DNA from 2 places in the Streptomyces sp. NPDC006743 genome. Region 1 is predicted to be linked to the other one. Evidence: riboswitches for the same ligand, from Rfam matches in the RefSeq annotation. Region 1 holds a riboswitch; the other holds the start of a gene.
What was found. Region 1 has a riboswitch for thiamine pyrophosphate ahead of ABZ719_RS09825 (cytosine permease). Riboswitches for the same ligand answer to the same signal wherever they lie in the genome.
Positions count from the first base shown of each region.

Region 2: linked by a shared signal. The riboswitch ahead of thiO (glycine oxidase ThiO) and the one ahead of ABZ719_RS09825 (cytosine permease) in region 1 are both predicted to bind thiamine pyrophosphate.

Region 1 is NZ_JBEYJA010000008.1:128,163-132,557, forward strand. Features, by position in the region: gene ABZ719_RS09815 (universal stress protein) at 1-253, shown strand, start outside; gene ABZ719_RS09820 (hypothetical protein) at 418-540, opposite strand; gene ABZ719_RS09825 (cytosine permease) at 988-2,391, opposite strand; TPP riboswitch at 2,381-2,474, opposite strand; gene ABZ719_RS09830 (DUF2891 domain-containing protein) at 2,502-3,521, opposite strand; gene pcp (pyroglutamyl-peptidase I) at 3,521-4,171, opposite strand; gene ABZ719_RS09840 (DUF979 domain-containing protein) at 4,252-4,395, opposite strand, start outside.
Region 2 is NZ_JBEYJA010000002.1:226,694-231,088, forward strand. Features, by position in the region: gene ABZ719_RS02500 (thiazole synthase) at 1-682, opposite strand, end outside; gene thiS (sulfur carrier protein ThiS) at 686-898, opposite strand; gene thiO (glycine oxidase ThiO) at 895-2,061, opposite strand; TPP riboswitch at 2,059-2,170, opposite strand; gene ABZ719_RS02515 (hypothetical protein) at 2,223-2,564, shown strand; gene ABZ719_RS02520 (FAD-dependent oxidoreductase) at 2,740-3,969, shown strand; gene ABZ719_RS02525 (Rv2175c family DNA-binding protein) at 4,048-4,395, shown strand, end outside.

The DNA of each region.
Region 1 (4,395 bases):
GGCCGTCACCGCGCTGCGGGACTCGGGCGTCGACGCCGAGGGCGCCGTCGCGGGCGGTCTGACCACGCAGATCGCCACCGCCATCTCCGCCGCCGCCGAGGAGTTCGGGGCCGACCTCCTGGTCCTCGGCCACCACCACCGCAGCGCCCTGGAGGCGTTCATCAGCCCGCGGGTCAGCGACGCCGTCGCGCACGCCAGCCGCATCGCCGTCCTCCTGGCCCCCGAGGACGGCACCGCGACCGGGCGGAACTGACCCGGACAGGGCACCGCGGCCCTGGAGAGCTGCCCCCCAAGGGCGGTTCCGGCGCGGTCCCGCACATGACGGAACAGCGCTCCGGACGACTCACGGAGCGCTGTTCCGCCGTCCCGTCGTTCCCCTGCCCGGGCTTCGGCCGCTCCCGGACGGCCCGGCCGGTGTCAGGGCTCCGGCTGCTCCTCGTCGGGGTCGGTCGACCAGCGGGACAGGAGTTCCTCGAAGGCGTCCATCCCCAGCAGGAGGAGCATCATCGCGATCGGAGTGCACAGCGCTACCAGAACCATGGAGCCTCCCGAGGGGAGCACCGGCGGACTCTTCACCCGGCCCCGCGAGCCGCACGCGGCGAGGCACTTCTCAGTGTGGGGCCGAATGGGCTAAAGCGCACTTCGTTGCCGGTGTGACTGCTGAGGCCGTGACCGGTGCGGCAGCCGCGCCCTTGCCGCGCCCCGGGTGTCGGGGCCATGGTGCCCGCCCTCCCGCGCCTTCGAGTGGCGCGGCGCTCCCGGGGGTGGTAGCGCCGTTCCCGCCTCCGGCGCGCCGCCCCGAGCGCGTCGCGCGTGCCTGAGAGCTGCGCACAGAAGGGGCGCCCGGCTCGACGCCCGGCACGCACGCTCGCGGCGTTGCCGGAAGGCCCTGAAGCTCCGCCACAAGGACCTTCCGGCGCCTGGCGCTCGCACGCACCGGACGCCGCGAGCCGATCGGACTCCCCTTTTGCCCTTTGTTCGCGGCTCTCAGCGCAGACGCCGTGCGCGCAGCGGCGCGTAGACGAGCAGGGCCGCCACGAATCCCACCGGGTAGGCGAGATCGGCGCCGTGCAGGGACCGGGCGGCCGGGCCGGTGTACAGGCCCGTGTTCATGAACGGCACGGACACGGCGAAGGCGACGGCGAACGCGGTGAGCGCCGGCCACCAGGACTGCGGGCGGGCCGTCTCGTGCGACAGCTCGACCGGGCGGCCGCCGCGGGCCCGGGCCCGGGCCGCCCAGTCCACGATGACGATCGCGACGAACGCGGGGATCCAGTACCCGACGAACAGCAGGACGTTCTGGAAGCGGGCGGTGGTGTCGGCCGCGTGCATCCACAGCACCAGCGGGAAGCCGAGCAGGGCGGCGAGGGCGGCGGCGAGCGGCCGGGGCAGGCGTACGCCCATGGTCTGCAGGGCCAGCGACCCGCTGTAGTCGTTCATGGCGTTGCTGCACAGGGCCGCGAGCGCGATCGAGAGGAGTCCGAAGGCGCCGAGCGGGCCCCCGCCGAGCAGGGTGTCGACGCCGTGGGCGGTCTGGTCGGTGAACTCGGCGGCGCCCCACAGGCCGAGCGCCTGCACCGCCACGAAGGACAGGCCGATGCCGAGCAGGGTGCACCAGAACATGCCCGGCCGGGACGCCGAGCGGGGCAGGTAACGGCTGAAGTCACTGGCGTACGGAGCCCAGGACAGGGCCAGACTCAGTGCGACCGTGCAGGTCAGGACGAACGCGCCGGCCCTGTCGGCGCCGTGCGCGGTGCCGGCCGTGGCCGCCGGGTGGGCGTGGCTCAGGAGCTTGACCGCGAGGACGGTGAAGGCGGCGGCGAGTGCGAACGTCATCACGGTCTGCAGCCGGTGGATCGCCTCGTAGCCGAGCACGCCCAGGGCGCCCTGGCCGGCCATCATCACCAGGACTCCGGCCCAGAACGGCCAGCCGCACAACTGGGCCAGCGCCTCCCCGCCGAACAGGCCGATCAGCGCGTCCCAGGCGATGGACGACAGCCACTGCAGCGCGGCCGGCACGGTGACGGCCCCGCCGAAGGCCAGGCGGGCCAGCGGCATCTGCGCCGCGCCGGTGCGGCTTCCCCAGGTGCCCAGGTAGGCGGTGGGCACCGCGCCGAGCAGGGTGCCGAGCACCACGGCGGCGAGGGCGGTGCCGGCGTCCAGTCCGAGCGCGATGCCGACGGTGCCGGTGAACACGCCGGTCATGGTCAGGTTGGGGGCGAACCAGACGGTGAACAGCCGCCCCGGGCCGCCGTAGCGGCTGTCCTCGGGCACCGGCGTGATGCCGCGTGCCTCCATCCGCAGATCACCGGGGGCCGTCGGCATCCGTCCGTCGAAGACGTGCCGCGGGCCGGCGACGGCCGGCTCGGTGCGGGCATGCGGCCATGACATGTGACATCCCTCCGCCAGTCCTAACTGGTTCAGGTTCGACGGGTGTGATCTCAGCCCCCGCGGGGGCACCCCGTGTCCAGGTACGGCCGCCAGGATAGCCCGGCCCGCCGTCAGGCCTCGCCCGGGTCCGGCACGTCGAGCGCCAGCACGGCGAAGGTGGCCAGCCAGTGGTCGGTGGTGAAGTCGCCGCGTTCCACGGCGGGCAGGCCCGCGGCGAGGTGCGCCTCGGCCGCCTCGGCCAGACGGCCGCGGACCGGGCCGGCCGGCAGCGCCCCGGCGATCGACCGCAGCGCGGCGGCCCTGCTCAGGGCGAGGCCCAGCAGGTGACCGATCTGCGGATCGGCGTGGTCGGAGACGACGGGCACGTCCAGGAGCGGGCAGGGGGCGCCGGAGCGCAGCGCGGGCAGGAAGCGGTCGAGCCACCGCGCGAACCGCTCCGCGTCGAGCACCCGGCGCATCGCGTCGGCCTCGCTCAGCGCGGGCGACAGGAAGTCCTGGCCCGAGGGCTCCCAGTGCGCGGGGGCGTCGTGGTCGTCGGCGAACCAGGCCAGCAGGCGTTCGCGCACGGCCTCGGTGGTCGTGGCGGACAGTTCCCCGGCGTCCAGGAGGAGACCGAGCGCGAAGGCGCTGTTGGGGTGGTTGCCGTGGCGCACCGGATAGGTGGCCTTCGGCAGCCAGTCGGCCAGCAGCCGGTCGACGGCGGCGACGGCCGGTGCCAGCGCCTCGCTCCAGCGTGCGCCGGCGGCGCCCCCGTACGCCCGGCACTCGGCGGCGAGCGCGACCAGCCACGCCCAGCCGTAGGGCCGCTCGAAGGAGGGCCGCTCCAGGAGGTAGGCGGCTTCGACGGCGAGGGCGTCCGGGGTGAGGTGCCGGTCGAGCACCTCGGTGAACGGCGCCGTCCCGGCGAGCGCGGGTGTCGCCCCGTGGCGGCGCAGCATGCGCACGAGCAGCCAGTGCATGTGGACCGAGGAGTGCCAGTCGTAGGCACCGTAGAAGGCCGGGTGCAGGGTGCTCGGCCGCACGTCCTGTCCGGCCGAGGTGACCAGGTGGGCGGGGAAGTTGGGGTATTCGCGGGTGATGTTGGCGAGGGCGAGCCGGGCGAAGGGCACCGCGTAGGAGGCGAGCGGCATCAGTGGGTGGCCCCCTCGGTGGTCTTCAGGTCCTGGCCCGCGGGGGTGGTGGCGGCGGCGACCAGCAGGGCGCGCAGTCCGCGGGCGACGGTGGCGGGCTCCAGGGCCGGGGCGGTGCCGTCGGTGACCTGCTCGGGCGCCCAGGGCACGTGCACGAAACCCCCGCGGACGTGCGGGAACTCGGTGGCGATCAGGTGGCCGAGGCCGTAGGCGACGTGGTTGCAGACGAAGGTCCCGGCGGTGTGGGACACGGCGGCCGGGACCCCGGCCGCGCGCACGGCGGCGACGCAGGCCTTGACGGGCAGCGAGGAGAAGTAGGCGGCGGGGCCGCCGGGCACGACCGGTTCGTCCACCGGCTGCGCGCCGTCGTTGTCGGGGATGCGGGCGTCGTCGAGGTTGATGCCGACACGTTCGACGGTGACACCGGGACGGCCGCCCGCCTGGCCCAGGCACAGGACCAGGTCGGGGGCGCAGGAGCGGACGGCGTCCCGCAGCGCGCCGAGGGAGGTGGCGAAGACGCAGGGGAGTTCGGCGGCGGTGACCGTGAGCCCGGCGGGCGGCTCGGCGGCCAGGAGGGAGGCCGCCTGCCAGGAGGGGTTCACTGTCTCGCCGCCGAAGGGGGCGAAGCCGGTGACGAGCACACGGGTCATGGGACTTCCTTCACGGGGGGGGACGACGGGGGACGGGCCGGGCAGGCGCGGGGGTCGGCGCGCGGTGCCGGCCGGGCGGCTCAGAAGGCGAAGACCGCCATGATCACGGTGCAGCAGACCAGGAGCGGCAGTGCCGTCGGGATCTGCGCCTTGATCGGCCCGTACTGGTCCTTCAGTTCGAGCAGGGTGGCCGGGACGATGTTGAAGTTGGCGGCCATCGGCGT
Region 2 (4,395 bases), on a different contig from region 1:
TCACCGCGTGCCGCATCGCCTCGGCCATGACCGCCGGCTCCTGCGCCCGCGTCACCGCCGAGGCGAGCATCACGCCCGCGCACCCCAGCTCCATGGCCAGCGCCACGTCCGAGGCCGTGCCGGCGCCCGCGTCCAGGATCACCGGCACGCGCGCGTGCTCCACGATCAGCTGGAAGTTGTGCGGGTTGCGGATGCCGAGCCCGGAGCCGATGGGCGAGCCCAGCGGCATGACCGCGGCGCAGCCGACGTCCTCCAGCTTCCGGGCGAGCACCGGGTCGTCGTTCGTGTACGGCAGCACCGTGAAGCCGTCGTCGACCAGGGTCTCCGCCGCGTCCAGCAGCTCGATCGGGTCCGGCAGCAGGGTGCGCTCGTCGGCGATGACCTCCAGTTTGACCAGGTCGGTGCCGAGCGCCTCCCGGGCGAGACGGGCCGTGAGCACCGCCTCGCCCGCCGTGAAGCAGCCCGCGGTGTTGGGCAGCACCCGGATGCCGAGCCTCTCCAGCACGGACAGCACGGAGCCGTGCACGGAGGGGTCCACCCGGCGCATCGCGACCGTGGTCAGCTCCGTGCCGGAGGCCACCAGGGAGCGTTCGAGGACGTCCAGGCTGGGCGCACCGCCGGTGCCCATGATCAGCCGGGACGTGAAGGACGTACCACCGAGGACGAAGGGGTCGTCGGCCATGGGTCAGCCTCCTTGGACGGCGGTGAGGATCTCGACGCGGTCGCCCTCGGCCAGGGCGGTGGAGGGCCACCGGTCGCGCGGCACGACGGTCTCGTTGAGGGCGGCGGCCACCCCGGAGGGCGCCGCGGTCAGGGTCCGTACGACGGCGTCGAGGGCCGTGCCGGGCGAGAACTCGCGCGGCACGCCGTTGACGGAGATGCGGACGGGGGTGCTCATGCGGACTGCTCCGTGAGGGTGGCGGCGTGGAAACGCCGAGGGCTGAAGGGGCGGGCCTCGTCCGGCAGCTCGCCGGTGGCCAGGACGTGCGCCATGACGTCACCGGTGACCGGGGTGAGCAGCACCCCGTTGCGGTAGTGCCCGGTGGCCACCAGCAGCCCGTCCAGGCCGGTCGGGCCGAGCAGCGGCGCGTTGTCGGGGGAGCCGGGGCGCAGCCCGGCGCGGGTCTCGGTCAGCGGCAGCTCGGTGATGCCGGGCACCAGCTCGTGCGCGTCGCGCAGCAGCTCGTAGACGCCGCCCGCCGTCACCGTGGTGTCCCAGCCCAGCTCCTCGCTGGTGGCCCCGACGACCAGCTCGCCGCTGAGCCGCGGCACCAGGTAGAGGTGGCCGCCGCGCACCACGGCCCGCACCGTGCGGCTCAGGAACGGCGCGTACCGCTGGGGCACGGTCAGCCGGAGCACCTGCCCCTTCACCGGCCGCACCGGCGGCAGCAGGTCGTCCGGGACCCCGGCGAGGCGTCCGCTGAGGCTGCCGGCGGCCAGTACCACCTGCCCGGCGCCGAGCGCGGTGCCCTCGCGCAGCACGCAGCCCGTGGCCCGCTCCCGTTCGACGGTGAGCCGCTCGGCCCAGGCGCGGTGGAAGACCACGCCCGTGCGCTCGCAGGCCACGACCAGGGCGGCGGCCAGCCGCCGCGGGTCGATCTGGTGGTCGCCGTCCACCCGGAGCCCGCCGCGCACGCCCGGCGCGAGCATCGGCTCCAGGCGCCGGCACTCGCGCCCCGACAGCCACTCCGACTCCAGCCCCGAGCGGTGTTGCAGGGCGTGCAGTTCCCGCAGGTGGGCGCGGTCGTCGGCGTCCAGCGCGACGGCCAGCGTGCCGCACCTGCGGTAGCCGAGGTCGTGGCCGGTCACCTCGGTCAGCTCGGCCGCGAAATCCGGGTAGCGGCGGGCCGAGGCCAGGTTCAGGCCGAGCAGGGTCTCCTCGCCGTAGTGCAGTTCCGTGACGGCGGCCAGCATCCCGGCCGCCACCTGCGCGGCACCGCCGCCCGGCTCGGGGTCCACCACGGCCGCGGACAGTCCGCGCCGGGCGGCGCGCCAGGCGGTCACGAGCCCGATGATCCCGCCCCCGATGACGAGGACGTCGGACGTACGTGGCAACGACATGGGCGTCCAGCCCCTCCCTTCGCCGGCATGACCCGGATCAGGTTCGTACGGTCGGAGGCCGCCAGCCTCCCTCTCAGCCCGGTGCGTCCGGGCTCCCGCGAGTGCTTGTACGGTGGCCACCCTAGTCCTTGGAGCAGCGCTTTTGTAAGGGAGCCTCCCGTATGCCGCCCTCGCTGGACGGTCTCGTCCTCGCCCCCGTCGCCGATCAGGCCCCCGGTCAGGTGGGCACCCGGACCCGCTTCACGTACCACGAACGGGGCGGGGAGATCTGGGCCGAGTACGCGGGCGGCGACGTCGTCCGCGGTCACCTGGTGGGCACCAGGGAGGGCGACCGGCTCGACTTCCGGTACGTCCAGCTCAAGCACGACGGCACGACCTCCTCGGGGCACTGCGTCTCCACGGTGGTGGAACTGCCCGACGGGCGGGTGCGGTTGGAGGAGAGCTGGGAGTGGGAGTCGCAGGCGGGGAGCGGCACGAGCGTGGTGGAACAGGTGGGCGACTGACGGCGGCGGGCGCGGCGCGGCCCGGCGGGGGCGGCGTGACCTCGGCCGGCGGGACAGGGAACCGGCGGGCGTGGCACGGCCTCGGCCGGCGGGACAGGGACGCGGCGGGCGTTGTGGAGCACGTCACTCCGCACGCCCCCTGACTGACTGAACGTCAGCTGACTATGGTGATCAGGTGAGCGAGCAGACGCAGGAACAGGGCACCGCCCAGCCGCGGCGGGTGGTCGTCGCCGGCGCGGGCATGGCCGGTGTGCAGACCGCGGTCGCGCTGCGCGAGCAGGGCTTCACCGGCACGATCACACTGATCGGCGCCGAACCCCACCAGCCCTACGACCGGCCACCGCTGTCCAAGGCCGTCCTGCTCGGCAAGGCCGAGGGGTCCGCCTTCGACGTCGACTTCGAGGCGCTCGGCCTGGAGCTGCGGCTCGGCTGCGAGGCCCTGGCCGTCCGCTCCGAAGCACATGTGCTCGACACCTCCGAAGGACCCGTCCCCTACGACGTCCTCGTCCTCGCCACCGGCGCCGAGCCGGTGCGGCTGCCCGGCGCGGAGGACGTCCCCGGCGTGCACCTGCTGCGCACCCTGGACGACGCCGGACGGCTGCGGCCGGTCCTCGCCGAGCAGCACGACGTCGTCGTGGTCGGCGCCGGCTGGATCGGCGCCGAGTTCGCCACGGCCGCGCGCGAGGCGGGCTGCGCGGTGACGGTCGTGGAGGCCGCCGACCGGCCGCTGGCCGGTGTGCTGCCCGCCGAGGTGGCCGCCCCGATGACCGCCTGGTACGCCGACAGCGGCACCGTGCTGCGCACCCGCGCGCGCGTGGCACGCGTCGAGCCCGGCGCGGTCGTGCTCGACGACGGCTCACGGCTGCCCGCGGGCGCCGTCGTCGTCGGCATCGGCGCCCGCCCCGCGACCGCCTGGCTGGCGGGCTCCGGCGTCGAGCTGGGCGAGCGCGGAGAGGTGCTCGCCGACGACCACCTGCGCACCAGCGTGCAGGACGTGTACGCGGTCGGCGACTGCGCCTCCTTCCCGTCGGGCCGGTACGGCGAACGCCTGCTGGTCCACCACTGGGACAACGCGCTCCAGGGCCCGCGCACGGTCGCCGCCAACGTGATCGGCCTGACCCCGGCCGTCTACGACCCGGTGCCGTACTTCTGGTCCGAGCAGTTCGGCCGCTTCGTGCAGTACGCCGGCCACCACACCGCGGCCGACGCCACCGTCTGGCGCGGCGAGCCCTCCGGCCCGGCCTGGACGGTGTGCTGGCTGCGCGACACCCGGCTGGTCGCCCTGTTGGCGGTCGGCCGCCCGCGGGATCTCGCCCAGGGCCGACGGCTGATCGAGGCCGGTGCGGTGATGGACGCGGGGCTGCTGGCGGACCCGTCGAGGCCGCTGAAGACGGCCACCGCGTAGCCCGCTCGCCGGACGGTCTCCGCCCAGGTGGACGGGGTCGGCTTCCGAGTGTCGGTGGCAGATGGCACGCTTGGTCCCGTGACCGAGATTGACGCGAAGACCGATGCGCTCGTCCCCGCCTGGCTGACCCTGCCCGACATCGCCGAGATGCTCGGCGTCGACGTGACGCGTGTGCGGCAGCTGGTCAAGGAGGGCCAGCTCATCGCCGTACGCCGCGGTGAGAACCGCGCGCTGCACGTCCCCGCCGCCTTCATCGACGGGGACAAGGTCGTCAAGGGCCTGTCCGGGACCCTGACGCTCCTGCGGGACGACGGCTTCACGGTCGAAGAGATGATCGAGTGGCTCTTCACCCCCGACCCGACCCTGCCCGGCACCCCCGCGCAGGCCCTGAGCGAGAATCGCGGCACGGAGGTGAAGCGCCGCGCC